Casimicrobium huifangae: one gene and its partners. The protein of the gene in region 2 interacts with the protein of the main gene of each other region in a pairwise test. Links are inferred from orthologs where the notes say so. Each region holds a gene or a part of one and is shown on either strand. Other genes may lie near its edges.

The links.
Region 1: the proteins of acpP (region 2) and FKL89_RS16920 interact in binary tests that used the Escherichia coli proteins (3 or more experiments, as listed by UniProt). The link is inferred for Casimicrobium huifangae from one-to-one orthologs.
Region 3: the proteins of acpP (region 2) and plsB interact in binary tests that used the Escherichia coli proteins (3 or more experiments, as listed by UniProt). The link is inferred for Casimicrobium huifangae from one-to-one orthologs.
Region 4: the proteins of acpP (region 2) and FKL89_RS02710 interact in binary tests that used the Escherichia coli proteins (3 or more experiments, as listed by UniProt). The link is inferred for Casimicrobium huifangae from one-to-one orthologs.

The regions. Positions count from the first base shown.
Region 1 is NZ_CP041352.1:3,749,821-3,752,876, reverse strand. The notes cover bases 35-3,020. They hold FKL89_RS16920 (YbgC/FadM family acyl-CoA thioesterase), read left to right. Parts: upstream 35-1,294; coding sequence 1,295-1,747; downstream 1,748-3,020. Other genes in these bases: tolA (cell envelope integrity protein TolA), read left to right, coding at 2,969-3,020; FKL89_RS16910 (ExbD/TolR family protein), read left to right, coding at 2,552-2,956; tolQ (protein TolQ), read left to right, coding at 1,744-2,418; ruvB (Holliday junction branch migration DNA helicase RuvB), read left to right, coding at 261-1,298. Outside these bases: more of tolA, read left to right, coding at 3,021-3,056.
Region 2 is NZ_CP041352.1:1,965,792-1,968,859, reverse strand. The notes cover bases 38-3,035. They hold acpP (acyl carrier protein), read right to left. Parts: upstream 1,656-3,035; coding sequence 1,419-1,655; downstream 38-1,418. Other genes in these bases: FKL89_RS08995 (hypothetical protein), read right to left, coding at 2,847-3,035; fabG (3-oxoacyl-ACP reductase FabG), read right to left, coding at 1,793-2,524; fabF (beta-ketoacyl-ACP synthase II), read right to left, coding at 82-1,326. Outside these bases: more of FKL89_RS08995, read right to left, coding at 3,036-3,068. UniProt on the Escherichia coli protein: Carrier of the growing fatty acid chain in fatty acid biosynthesis.
Region 3 is NZ_CP041352.1:418,942-422,192, forward strand. Bases 71-3,251 are described here. They hold plsB (glycerol-3-phosphate 1-O-acyltransferase PlsB), read left to right. Parts: upstream 71-470; coding sequence 471-3,032; downstream 3,033-3,251. Other genes in these bases: miaA (tRNA (adenosine(37)-N6)-dimethylallyltransferase MiaA), read left to right, coding at 71-474; leuC (3-isopropylmalate dehydratase large subunit), read left to right, coding at 3,089-3,251. Outside these bases: more of miaA, read left to right, coding at 1-70. UniProt on the Escherichia coli protein: Catalyzes the transfer of an acyl group from acyl-ACP to glycerol-3-phosphate (G3P) to form lysophosphatidic acid (LPA). This enzyme can utilize either acyl-CoA or acyl-ACP as the fatty acyl donor.
Region 4 is NZ_CP041352.1:590,409-593,457, forward strand. Bases 34-3,012 are described here. They hold FKL89_RS02710 (alpha/beta fold hydrolase), read left to right. Parts: upstream 34-1,079; coding sequence 1,080-1,946; downstream 1,947-3,012. Other genes in these bases: FKL89_RS02700 (tRNA (cytidine(34)-2'-O)-methyltransferase), read right to left, coding at 34-206; FKL89_RS02705 (ComF family protein), read right to left, coding at 241-1,017; FKL89_RS02715 (methyltransferase domain-containing protein), read left to right, coding at 1,943-2,875; pbpC (penicillin-binding protein 1C), read right to left, coding at 2,880-3,012. Also shown: more of FKL89_RS02700, read right to left, coding at 1-33; more of pbpC, read right to left, coding at 3,013-3,049. UniProt on the Escherichia coli protein: The physiological role of BioH is to remove the methyl group introduced by BioC when the pimeloyl moiety is complete. It allows to synthesize pimeloyl-ACP via the fatty acid synthetic pathway through the hydrolysis of the ester bonds of pimeloyl-ACP esters.

The DNA of each region.
Region 1 (3,056 bases), 1.8 Mb from region 2 along the record:
CAAAAGAAAGTTACTTGCTGTCGGGCAACCCCCGACTTGGTAAACCCCGCCAACTTGGTTGGCAACGCCGCCCCCTCACCCTAGCCCTCTCCCACAAGGGGAGAGGGGACTAATTTGAGGTGCGTTAAGAACGTACCCTACGGGGTTTACGGCTTCATGGTTCGACAGGCTCACCACGAACGGGAGCTCAATACAATACCTGTATGGTCATTCATGATGATTCCCTCGCAAGCGCCGCCTCCGCGCGCGTGCCTGCAGGCATGGACGCGGGCGAGCGGCTGATCGCGCCGAAGAGCGAGGGCACGCAGGAGGACGCGCTGGAGCGCGCGCTGCGGCCGAAGCAGCTTGATGAATACGTTGGCCAGGAAAAGATTCGCGGCCAGATTTCGATCTTCATTGAGGCGGCGAAGTCGCGTCGCGAAGCGCTCGATCACGTGCTGCTGTTCGGCCCGCCGGGGCTGGGCAAGACGACGCTGTCGCACATCATCTCGCGCGAGATGGGTGTGACGATGCATCAGACCTCCGGCCCGGTGCTGGAGAAGAAGGGCGACCTCGCGGCGCTGCTGACCAATCTTGAGCCGAATGATGTGCTGTTCATCGACGAGATTCACCGCATCAGCGCGGTGCTCGAAGAGACGCTCTACAGCGCGATGGAGGATTACGCCATCGACATCATGATCGGCGAAGGGCCGGGCGCGCGCTCGGTGAAGCTCGACCTGCCGCCGTTCACGCTGATTGGCGCCACCACGCGCGCGGGCATGCTGACCAATCCGCTGCGGGACCGCTTCGGCATTGTGGCGCGGTTGGAGTTCTACAGCGACGAGGAACTGTCGCGCATCGTCGCCCGCTCGTCGAACCTGCTCAATGTGAACATGGAAGATGCCGGTGCGCTGGAGATTGCGCGCCGCTCGCGCGGCACGCCGCGCATCGCCAACCGCCTGCTGCGCCGCGTGCGCGACTTCGCTGAAGTGAAGGCGAAGGGGCACGTCACGCGCGAGGTGGCCGATGCGGCGCTGTCGATGCTGGACGTGGACGCCAGTGGGCTCGATGTGATGGACCGCAAACTGCTCGCCACCATCGTCGAAAAATTCTCCGGTGGTCCGGTCGGCGTGGACAACCTCGCCGCTGCGATCAGCGAAGAGCGTGAAACGATTGAGGATGTGATCGAACCCTTCCTGATCCAGCAAGGCTACGTACAGCGAACCAGCCGCGGCCGTATGGCCACCGCACGGGCGTACCGTCACTTTGGTCTGGTGCCGCCGGCGGCGATGGGTACTGGCGAATTGTTCACCGAATGAGCGCTCGCAGCGTGTTCAGCATCCCCGTCCGCGTCTACTACGAAGACACCGACGTCGGTGCCGTCGTCTACTACGCCAACTACCTGCGCTACATCGAACGCGCTCGCAGCGACTGGCTGCGCGCGGCGGGCTTTGAGCTGGACGTGATCCAGCGCGAGCAGAACGCGGTGTTTGTGGTGCGTCGGGTCGAGGCGGATTACTTTCTGCCGGCAACGCTGGGCAATCTGCTCACTGTCACCGCCGAGCCCACCGAGGTGGGTGCCAGCCGCATGGTCATCCGCCAACGCGTCACGCGGCAGGGTGCGAGTGGCGAAGAACTGTTATTCGCGGCGACGGTCACAGTAGCGTTCATCGCCGCCGATCTCTCCGGCCCGCTGCGCATGCCGAAGTCGATGCGCGATACGCTGAAAGCCATGATGCCCAATACTTCCGCGCAGGCACCCGAATGAAACCCACCGCCGATCTTTCGTTCATTCACCTGATCACCGGCGCCAGCGTGCCGGTGCAGGCGGTGATGCTGCTGCTGGTGCTGCTCTCGCTGTGGTCGTGGTGGCTGATCTTCTACAAAGGCGGCGTGCTCAAGCGAGCGGCGAAGCGTAACGCCGGCTTCGACGACTCGTTCTGGCAGGGTTCGGACCTCAACCAGCTCTACGCCCGCATTGCCGAGGGGCGCGAAAAGTTCGGGCCGCAAGCGGATGTCTTCGCTGCCGGGTTTCGTGAATTCATCAAGCAAAAGCGGCAGGCAACGGCGTCGAAAGAAGCTGTGGTCGATGGTACCCGTCGCGCGCTGAAGGCCGCGACGCAGCGCGAAATGGACGGCCTGGAACACCAGTTGCCCGGTCTTGCCACTGTGGCGAGTGTGAGCCCCTACATCGGCCTGCTCGGCACCGTCTGGGGCATCATGAATTCGTTCCGTGGTCTCGCCAGCGTCGGCCAGGCCACGCTCGCGCAGGTGGCGCCCGGCATCGCCGAGGCGCTGATCGCCACCGCCATCGGCCTGTTCGCTGCGATTCCGGCGGTGGTGGCGTACAACCGCTTCCAGGCCCAGCTCGATCGCATCAACACGCAGCTTGAGACCTTTGCGGAAGAGTTTCTGAACATTCTTCAGCGGCAAGCCTAGCGCATGATTCCGGATCAGAATCGATCATGACTTTGTCACTTTCGCCTTGCCGTGCATTCGCACTGTCTGCGGCTCACGGACTTGCCAACACCGGCGTCCTACCCGATCCTGACCCGCAATCGGGAGCCTGACCGTGCGCCGCCGCAAACTCGTCAGCCAGATCAACGTGGTGCCGTTCATCGACGTCATGCTGGTGCTGCTGATAGTGTTCATGATCGCCACGCCATCACTGCGTACTGGCGAGATTGAGCTGCCCAGCGTCGGGCAGCCACTGACGCCGTCGCAGGCCGATCCGATCGAAGTGACGGTGAAGGCCGATGGTTCGCTGTCGATGCGCGATGGTGGCAGCGCGACACAGGGCAAGCTGACACGCGCCACGCTGGTGAACCGGGTGCTGGAGCTGCAGAAGGTCAAGGACCGCCCGGTGGTCATCGCGGCCGACCGCAACGTCAAATACGACGAAGTGGTGGGTCTGCTCGGCGCTTTGCACGCACAGGGTGTGAAGCGCGTGGGTCTGGTCGCCAAAGAAGGCGGCTAGCGCGCCCTGCTGATGAGCAACAACAACGAAGGCTCGAAGACCGCAGCGTGGATCGGCGCCATCGTTGTCCACGTACTGCTGATCGGCGGGCTGGTGTTCA
Region 2 (3,068 bases):
CCTTGAAAGCGTGCCCGCCGGGTGTAATACGAGGCGGGCAATGCCCGCCCTACATCGGGCGCGAAAGCAACCGTGTCTTCGTCAAATTCGCTTAAAGACCAGCGTGCTATTGGTGCCGCCGAAGCCGAAGCTATTGGACATGACCGTGTTGACTGCGACCTGACGTGCCGTGTTGGGCACCAGGTCGAGATCGACCGCCGGGTCCTGCTTGTGCAGGTTGATGGTCGGAGGAATCACGCCGTGGTACAGCGCGAGGATGGTGAAAACAGCCTCCACCCCGGCGGCGGCGCCGAGCAGGTGACCGGTCATGGACTTGGTTGAGCTGACCATGAGCTTTTTGGTGTGATCGCCGAACGCGGCCTTCACCGCCGTTGCCTCGGCGATATCGCCAAGCGGCGTCGAGGTACCGTGCGCGTTGACGTAATCGATGTCGGACGGGTTCATCCCGGCATTGCGCAGCGCATTCAGCATGCAGCGGCGGGCGCCATCACCGTCTTCGCGCGGCGCCGTGACGTGATAGGCGTCACCCGACACACCGTAACCGACCAGCTCACAATAAATTTTTGCGCCACGGGCCCTGGCATGTTCCAGCTCTTCGATGACCAATACCCCGGAGCCTTCGCCCAGCACAAAACCGTCGCGATCGACGTCCCATGGGCGGCTGGCGCCCTCAGGGTCATCGTTGCGGGTGGAAATGGCTCGCGCGGCGTTGAAGCCACCGATACCCAGTTCGCACACGGCAGCCTCGGAACCGCCGACCACCATGACATCGGCGTCACCGTATTCGATCTTGCGCATGCTCTCGCCGATCGAATGGTTGGCCGTGCTGCAGGCAGTTACCACCGCGAGGTTCGGGCCCTGAAAGCCGTACTCGATGGACACCAGCCCGGAGATCATGTTGATGATCGAACCGGGGATGAAGAACGGCGAAATCTTGCGCGGACCGCCCTCGGCGAGTGCCTTGCAGGTGTCCTGGATCATCGGCAGCCCGCCGATGCCGGAGCCGATCGACAGGCCATAGCGATCCGGGTTGGCGGGGTTGGGCGCGATGCCGGCGTCAGCAAGCGCCTCTTTCGCGGCGGCAATGCCGTAATGGATGAAGGTGTCGTAGCGACGCGCTTCTTTGCCCGACATGTACTTGGCCGGATCAAAGCCCTTCACCTCGCCAGCGATATGCGTGTTGAACGCCGTGGAGTCGAAGCGGGTGATCTGGCCAATGCCGGAGCGGCCATTGGTGATCGAGTCCCAGGCGGCGCTCTGGCCAATGCCCACGGGGCTCACGATACCGAGCCCGGTAACGACGACGCGGCGCTGTCTTGCTGTCATGGTGAATAACTTTTCGCTGAATCGGAAACAAAAGAAAAAGGCGGCTCAGTGGCCGCCTTTTCTGAGTAGCTCAAAGGCGGAGACCCTGAGACTTATTTCTTGTGCGAGTTGATGTAGTCAATCGCGAGCTGGACAGTCGTAATCTTTTCAGCTTCTTCATCCGGAATTTCGGTGCCGAAGGCTTCCTCAAGGGCCATGACGAGCTCGACGGTGTCGAGAGAGTCTGCACCCAGATCATCGACAAACGACGATTCGTTCTTGATGTCGGCTTCCGCAACGCCCAGTTGGTCAGCAACGATTTTTCTTACGCGGGCTTCGATATCACTCATGGCAAATCCTTAATGGATCCTTCAAAGAAAAGCGGCAAAAAAGCCGCAGCGGAAGCATTTTAGCAAACGCGATGTGACGACTAGAAGGCGTTTTCAATGTCGCAAATGCCGCTCAAAATGGCTGAACTGCGCGGAAATTACGCGTAATACATTCCGCCATTGACGTGCAGGGTCGTGCCGGTGACATAACCGGCGTGCTCGTCGCACAAAAACTTCACCGCGTGCGCGATGTCGTCCGGCGTACCAAGGCGACCCGCTGGAATCATTTCGACCAGCTTCGCGCGCTGCGCTTCCGGCAAGGCTTGCGTCATGTCGGTATCAATAAAGCCGGGCGCCACCAGATTCACGGTGATCCCGCGCGAACCCAACTCGGCGGCGAGCGATTTGGTCATGCCGATCAGGCCAGCCTTGGCGGCGGCATAGTTGACCTGCCCGGCGTTGCCCATCGAGCCCACCACCGAGCCAATATTCACCACGCGGCCAAAGCGAGCCTTCATCATCGCGCGGCTGACGGCGCGGGTGAGCCGGAACACGCTCTTGAGGTTAGTGTCGAGAACGGCGTCCCAGTCATCGTCCTTCATTCGCATCAGCAGCGTGTCACGCGTGATGCCGGCGTTGTTGACGAGAATGGCAACGGCCCCCTCCTTCGCCTCGATGTCCTTCAGCGCGGCGTCGATGGCGGCGGCGTCGGTGACGTTGAGCACGATGCCGCGACCGCCCAGCGGCGCCAGCGCCGCACCGATTCGGTCGGCGCCGTCCTGCGTGGTGGCGGTACCGATCACTTTTGCGCCGGCCTCGGCCAGCGTTCGTGCAATGGCCGCGCCAATGCCGCGTGTCGCCCCGGTGACCAGGGTCACTTTGTCCTTCATGTCCGATCCTCTCGCGATGTTCTCTGAGTTTTCTGCGCGGTGGTGACACCGCAAAGTGTGGACGGAATTAGAGCACGCGGGGACACGCCAAAGCATAGTGTCAACGCAGCATCGGGCCAAACAGCTTTTTACCGAAACGCCTATTCAATAAGGGCTGTATGGGATTTTTGCTGATTCTCGACTTTTTAATTTTCGACTGTCCAGCCCTTATTGGATAAGGCTTTTTTACGAAAGATGCCTGCTGTTGGCAGCCGTTCTGCGCTCACGGGGTGAATCGTCCGCGATCTGCGACGGATCCCCTGCGCGATAATGAACAGACGCTTTAGCGCTTGCCCGGTGATTGGTCGCCGCCGCTTTGGCCGGACGCCACTACCAACAGCGGCCACGCGGTGACGAGAAATTCCGCTGCGACCATGCGGTCGCGCAGTTCAAGCAGGTGCTGCACCGCGCTCGCGGTGGCCGGTTGCGTCAATTGCAAACCTTGCAGCAGGACACCACGCTCAGCCACCTGGCCGGTCGCGTCGATACGGTCGAGCCACTGCAA
Region 3 (3,251 bases), 1.5 Mb from region 2 along the record:
CGCATCGAACGTGCGCTGGAAGTCTGGCTGCTCACCGGCAAGCCCCTGTCCAGCTTGCAGGGGCAGCGGCGCTCAGTGCTCGCCGATCTCGACCTCTTCATCATCCGCTGGTTGCCGCAGACCCGTGCCTGGCTGCATCTGCGCTGCGAGGAGCGGCTGAACACCATGTTTGCACAGGGCTTCGTCGCCGAAGTGGAAAGCCTGCGCAGCCACTATCCCCTGCATCCCGATTTGCCGGCCATGCGTTGCGTCGGCTACCGGCAGGTGCTTGACGTGCTTGAACAGCGCTCGCCACGCGAGCAGATGTTCGACCGCGCGCTGTTTGCCACCCGGCAACTGGCCAAGCGCCAGCTTACTTGGCTGCGCAGCTTCCCTGGCGTTGAGGTCGCCTGCGATGCGCCAGATGCGTTGGTGAAGGCGCAGGCGCTATTGCAAAGCTGGTTGCACCGGTCAGGCATGGCAGGCCAGGCATGACCGGCGGCGATCTGCTGAGCTTTCCTGAACGCTCGCTGCGCGTCGCGCTGCGCCGCCTGCTGTCGCTCTGGGTGCAGGTACAGGTGTTCCCTGAACCCTTGGCAATCACCGGCGATGCGCCGGTTTGCTATGTGATGCCGCGACCGTCGGTGACCGATGCCGCGATGCTCGATGCGCTGACCCGAAAGCATCCGGTGCCCGCCTCACACGATCCGATGCCACTGCTGGCCGAACGCTACTCGGTCTTCGCCCTGCACGATGACCGAAGTCGCGACGCGGCCAGCCGGCTCACCCGACTGGTGGACGCGGTACTGGAGCAACGTAATAGCGAAGTGCGGCTGATCCCGGTGAGCATTTTCTGGGGACGGGCGCCGGAGCGCGAGGAGCGCGAAGATTCGCCGCTGCGCGGTATCCGCCTGCTGCGGCTGTGGGCGGCCGAAGGCTGGGGCGGCCGCTCGCGACTGCGCAAGCTGCTGTCGATCATCTTTTACCGCCGCGCGGTGGTGGCCAAGTTCGGGGCGCCCATCTCGTTGCACGAGGTGATTCACGTTGCCCAGGTGGAGGGTCTTGATCGCGAACGCATTCTCCGTCGCGTGGCACGGCTGCTGCGCACCGAGTTTCGCAATGAACGTGAGGCCGCCATTGGTCCTGATCTCTCGCACCGGCGCACGCTGATCGGTGCCATGATGCGCGAGCCACGCGTGCAGGCTGCCATCGCGCAGGAGGCGATCGAAAAGAAACTGCCGGTGCCCAGGGTCGAGCGCCGCGCCGAGGCCATCGGCCGCGAAATCGCCGCTGACTATTCGTATCTGGTGGTACGCCTCGGTGAGCAGTTGCTCGGTCGTTTGTGGAACCGTATCTACGACGGCGTCGCGGTGCGCGGCGCTGATCGCCTGCAGGCGCTGGCGAAGGACAACACGCTGGTTTACGTGCCCTGTCATCGCAGCCACATCGACTATCTGCTGCTCTCTTACGTTGTGTATCGCGTGGGGCTGACGGTGCCGCATATCGCAGCGGGTGCCAATCTAAACCTGCCCCTCGTGGGTGGCATCCTGCGTCGTGGCGGCGCTTTCTTCCTGCGCCGCTCGATCAAGGGCGACGAACTCTACGGTGAAGTCTTTGCCGCGTACGTGCACGAGGTGCTCCGGCGCGGCTTCCCGATGGAGTATTTCGTCGAGGGCGGCCGCTCGCGCACCGGCCGCATGTTGCCGCCCAAGGCTGGCCTGATCTCGATGACGGTGCAGAGCTACCTGCGCGAACACTCGCGGCCATTGCTGTTTGTGCCGGTCTACATCGGCTACGAGAAGCTGATCGAGGGTGGCAGCTACACGCAGGAGCTGGCCGGCGCCGCCAAGCGCAAGGAGTCGGTGTGGGGCTTGCTCGGTGCCATCCGCGACCTCCGCCACGAGCACTACGGCGAGGTCGGCGTCAGCTTCGCGCGGCCCATTGCCTTGGGCGAGCTGCTCGACGCCGAGGGCGTGCGCGACATGGACAACTGGCTTGCCGACAAGAACCTGCGTCGCCGGACGCTGACCGAACTGTCGCGGCAGATTGCCGAGCGAATCAACGGTGCGGTGCATCTGAACCCGGTTGCGGTGGTGGCCACGGCTCTGCTGGCAACGCCCAAGCACGCGGCCGACGCTGCCCAGCTCGCCGATATCGTCGAGCGGCTGCTACGGCTGGCCGCGCAGGCGCGCACTGCACCGGAGGCCGTCGCCACTACGGTAAGCGGCGTCGAAGCCATCACTCACACGGCGCGGCTGGGTTACCTGCAGCGGCAAAGCCATGCGCTCGGCGACGTGGTGATGGCCAGCGACGACGCGGCCGTTGCGCTCACCTACTTCCGCAACAACGTGCTGCACTGTTTTGCGCTGCCGGGGCTGATTGCCTGCCTCATTGTGCAGCATGGCGTGATCGGCAAGACCAAGCTGGCGCGGCTTGCGCGAGAACTTTATGTGCTGCTCGAATCCGAGTTGTATCTGCCGCCCTGGCGGGCCGAGACTGTTGCGGCAACGCATGACGATGTTGAACCGGTAGCGACCGCCGCCGAGCGCCCCGATGCGACACTGTTCCCGCCGTTTGAACGCACGCTCGCCACGATGGCCAGTGATGGCTGGGTAAGCATGGAAGCCGACGCCGCTGTGGTCAGCGCCTCGCCTGCCGGCACCGACGCCGCGATGCATCTCGAACTGCTCGCTGCCACCATCCGCCCGGCGCTGACCCGCCACGCGCTGATGCTGGCGCTCGCCGGGCGCGCCCCCAGCGGCGAGCAAAGCCGCGAAGCCGTGGAAGCGCTGTGCCAGCAGGCAGCGCAGCATCTGGCCATGACCCATGTATTCAACGCGCCGGAGTTTTCGGATCGCAGCCAGTTCCGCTCCGCGTTCGATGCCCTGTTGCGCGTCGGTCTGCTGCAGGTCGACTCGGCGGATTCCGTGCATTACGGGCCTGAACTCAAGGCTCGCGCGGATGAGGCGGCTTTCCTGTTACCGCCGGACACCCGTGCTGCCGTGTTGCGCGCAGCGCAACGGCGGCCGGGGCAAATTGCTGCAACCGCATAAAATCAGGGTTCGCGCATCGGGCGCGGCAAGATTTCCGGTTTCGTTTCAGGGTTCTCATGGCTGGCCGCACGCTTTACGACAAACTTTTTGACGCACACGTCGTCCGTACCGAAAGCGACGGCACGGCGCTGCTCTACATCGACCGCCATCTGGTGCACGAAGTCACCAGCCCGCAGGCGTTCGAGGGGCTGAAGCTGGCCGGCCGCCAGCCGTGGCGCA
Region 4 (3,049 bases), 1.4 Mb from region 2 along the record:
GCGGTCTTGCAGGCCGACCAGTCGTCGTGCACCTGCATGGTGGCGTATTCGTGATAGTCGAGCCCGGCGCGACGCATGCGGGCGTCGTCGAGCGGAAAGCCAAGCGGGCGCACCAGATGCAGCGTAGCGCCGGTGTTGGCGCACAGGCGGATGACATTGCCGGTATTGGGCGGGATCTCCGGCTCCACCAGAACGACGTGAATCACGGCGCTAACCCTTCGCTAATCACTGCACTGCGCATCAAGTCACTGCCCGGTTGAATTTCACGGTCCGCTCGCGCCGCCGCAGCGGCTGCACGCGTGCCAGCACCAGCGCATCCACCTGCGCGGCCCCGGCAGCTAGCGCTACGCGGGCCAGCTCGTTCAGCGTGGCGCCGGTGGTGAGCACGTCATCAACCAGCAGCACTGATTCACCTGCGAGTGAACGCGTTGCCGCGAAGGCGCCGCGAACGTTGCGCCGCCGCTCGATCCAGTTCAGCCGTTGCTGCACATCGGTCTCACGGATGCGGACCACGGCATTGTTGTCAACGTGCAGATCGGCGTCGGCGAAGCGGCGCGCAAATTCGCGCGCGATCAACAGCGCCTGGTTGTAGCCGCGCGCTTGCAACCGCTCTGGCGCCAGTGGCACCGGCAGCAAGGTCGCGCCGCGGGCGAACGGCCAGGCGTGCCCGTCCAACGCATCCTCGGCCGCCCAGCGGTACACCGCAAACGCATGCCTGTACTTGGCGGCGAGCAGGGCCGCATCAAACGGGAAGGCATATGACCACGGCGCCAGCAGGCGCTGCCACTGCGGCGGGCGTTTCAGGCAGCGGCCACAGACCTGGCCATGCACCGATGCCAGCTGACAACGCGGGCAGGCATCGGCGCCAACACGCGGCAGCGACGACGCGCAGGGCTCGCAGATGGCCTCCGGCCCGGCGTCGCCGCAGAGCAGGCAGCTTTGCGGCAAGGCACGATCACGCACGCGCGCCAGCACCGGCGCGGCGGCACGGCGGACATCCTGATACAGCGTGCGCAATAAAATCGTTGGCTCCTGTCGGTTCGGACCCTAAGCTCGCGCTGGCGCGACGCTGGCCGGATGTGACCGATTTTCCCATGTTGCCCGAGCCCGATTGCCGAGAGATGCTGCTGCCGTCACTACCTGTTGAAACGATCGCTGCCGAGGGCGCTGCAGGCCGCGATCAGGCGACGCCGGTCGATCTGCTGCTGTTGCACGGCTGGGGCTTGCACAGTGAATTCTTTCGGCCGTGGGCATCGTTACTGGCACCGCAATGCCGCATTCATCTGATTGATTTGCCCGGCCACGGACACAGCCCTGCGGTCGAGCCCTACACACTGGATGCGATGGCTGCAGCAGTCGCGAACGCGATGCAAGCAGTGGCGCCGACTTATGCTGTAGCTGGATGGTCACTCGGCGGCGCTGTAGCGCTACGGATGGCGATCGACTTTCCAGATGCCGTCAGCCATGTTGTCACGCTGGCGTCGTCGCCACGCTTTCTGCGCGCGGACGACTGGCAGCACGCCACTACGCCGCATGCGCTGGAGCTGTTGCGCGCCGGGCTTGCCCGCGACTACACCGGCACGCTGGCGCAGTTTTTCGAACTCAACATGGCAGGAAAATTCCGTGACCACGCCGACGCGCTGGCAGCGCTTGCAGTGAAACGTCCCGCCGTGCGTCCCGAGGTGCTGGCGCCGGGCGTCGCGCTGACCTCCGGCGTTGATTTGCGAGACGAGGTGGCAGCCATCCGCGCACCGCTGCTTGCCATCTCCGGTCGCCTTGATCGACTCAGCTACAGCCAGTCGAGTGCCTGGCTGGCACGCGCGACTGGTGGTCAGCACGTCGAACTGCCACATGCGGCGCATGTGCCGCATCTGTCGCATGGCGACGAGGTGGCCGCGCATGTACTGGCGCATCTGTCGTTGCCGCCCGGAGGCACCAGCGCTTGAATCCGAATCCGCTTGACCGGCAGGCCGTGCGCACCCGCTTTGGGCGCGCGGCGGCGACCTATGCTGAAGCCGCTGTGGTGCAACGCGAAGTAGGCAGCCGTCTGCTTGACCGCTTTGATGTCATGCGTCTGACGCCGACGCGCATCGTGGACGCCGGCTGCGGCCCCGGCACGCACACTGCTGCACTGGCGGCGCGGTTTCCGGCTGCCACGATCACGGCCGTTGATCATGCGGCGGCGATGGTGGAGCGAGCCGTGCCTTCCGTAGCAGCCCCCGAGACATCGTGGCTCGGGCGGCTGCTGGGACGCGGCCAGGCGATGGCCGCGCCAACGATCGAAGGCGTCGTATCTGACTTGCGGAGCATGCCGCTGGTGCGCGAAAGTTGCGACGTGGTGTGGAGCAATTTCGCGCTGCAATTTGTGGATGATCTCCCGGCCCTGTTTGCCGAGTGGAGCCGCGTGCTGAAGGTGGGTGGCGTGCTGATGTTCACCGCGCCCGGACCAGACACCATGATCGAGCTGCGCCGTGCGATCAACTTGGCGGGCGACGATGCTGCATGCCGGGTACACCAGTTCGCCGACCTCCATGACATTGGCGACATGCTGGTACACGCCGGCTTCGCCGATCCGGTGATGGACATGGAGGTCATCACGCTGGAGTACGCGAGCGCGGACGCCCTGTGGCGCGACCTGCGCGCGATGGGTGTTACCAACACGCTGGCTGCCCGGCCGCGCGGGCTGATGACGCCGCGACGGCTTGCTGCAGTTGCTGCAGCGCTTGACGCCGGGCGGCGCGGCGGTGGGCCGATCCGCATCAGCGTCGAGGTGGTCTATGGGCATGCCTGGAAGGCTGCTGCCAAAAAGACCGCAGAGGGGCATGGCATCGTGCGCATCGACGACATCCGGCGCGGACCGCGCACGACGAAGTGACCGGCTAACGCCGTTGTCCGCGAACGGTCAGCAACACCCGGTCAAGTTCGGTCCCTGCGCTGTCGAGCAGTCGAATCACGTGATCGCCCGGCTGCGGGCTCCATCGAACAGGTAATGTGGCGCAACCCAGCGATGTGTCGTTGACCTGCCAGCAGCCCGCGCGAGCCGAGTCGC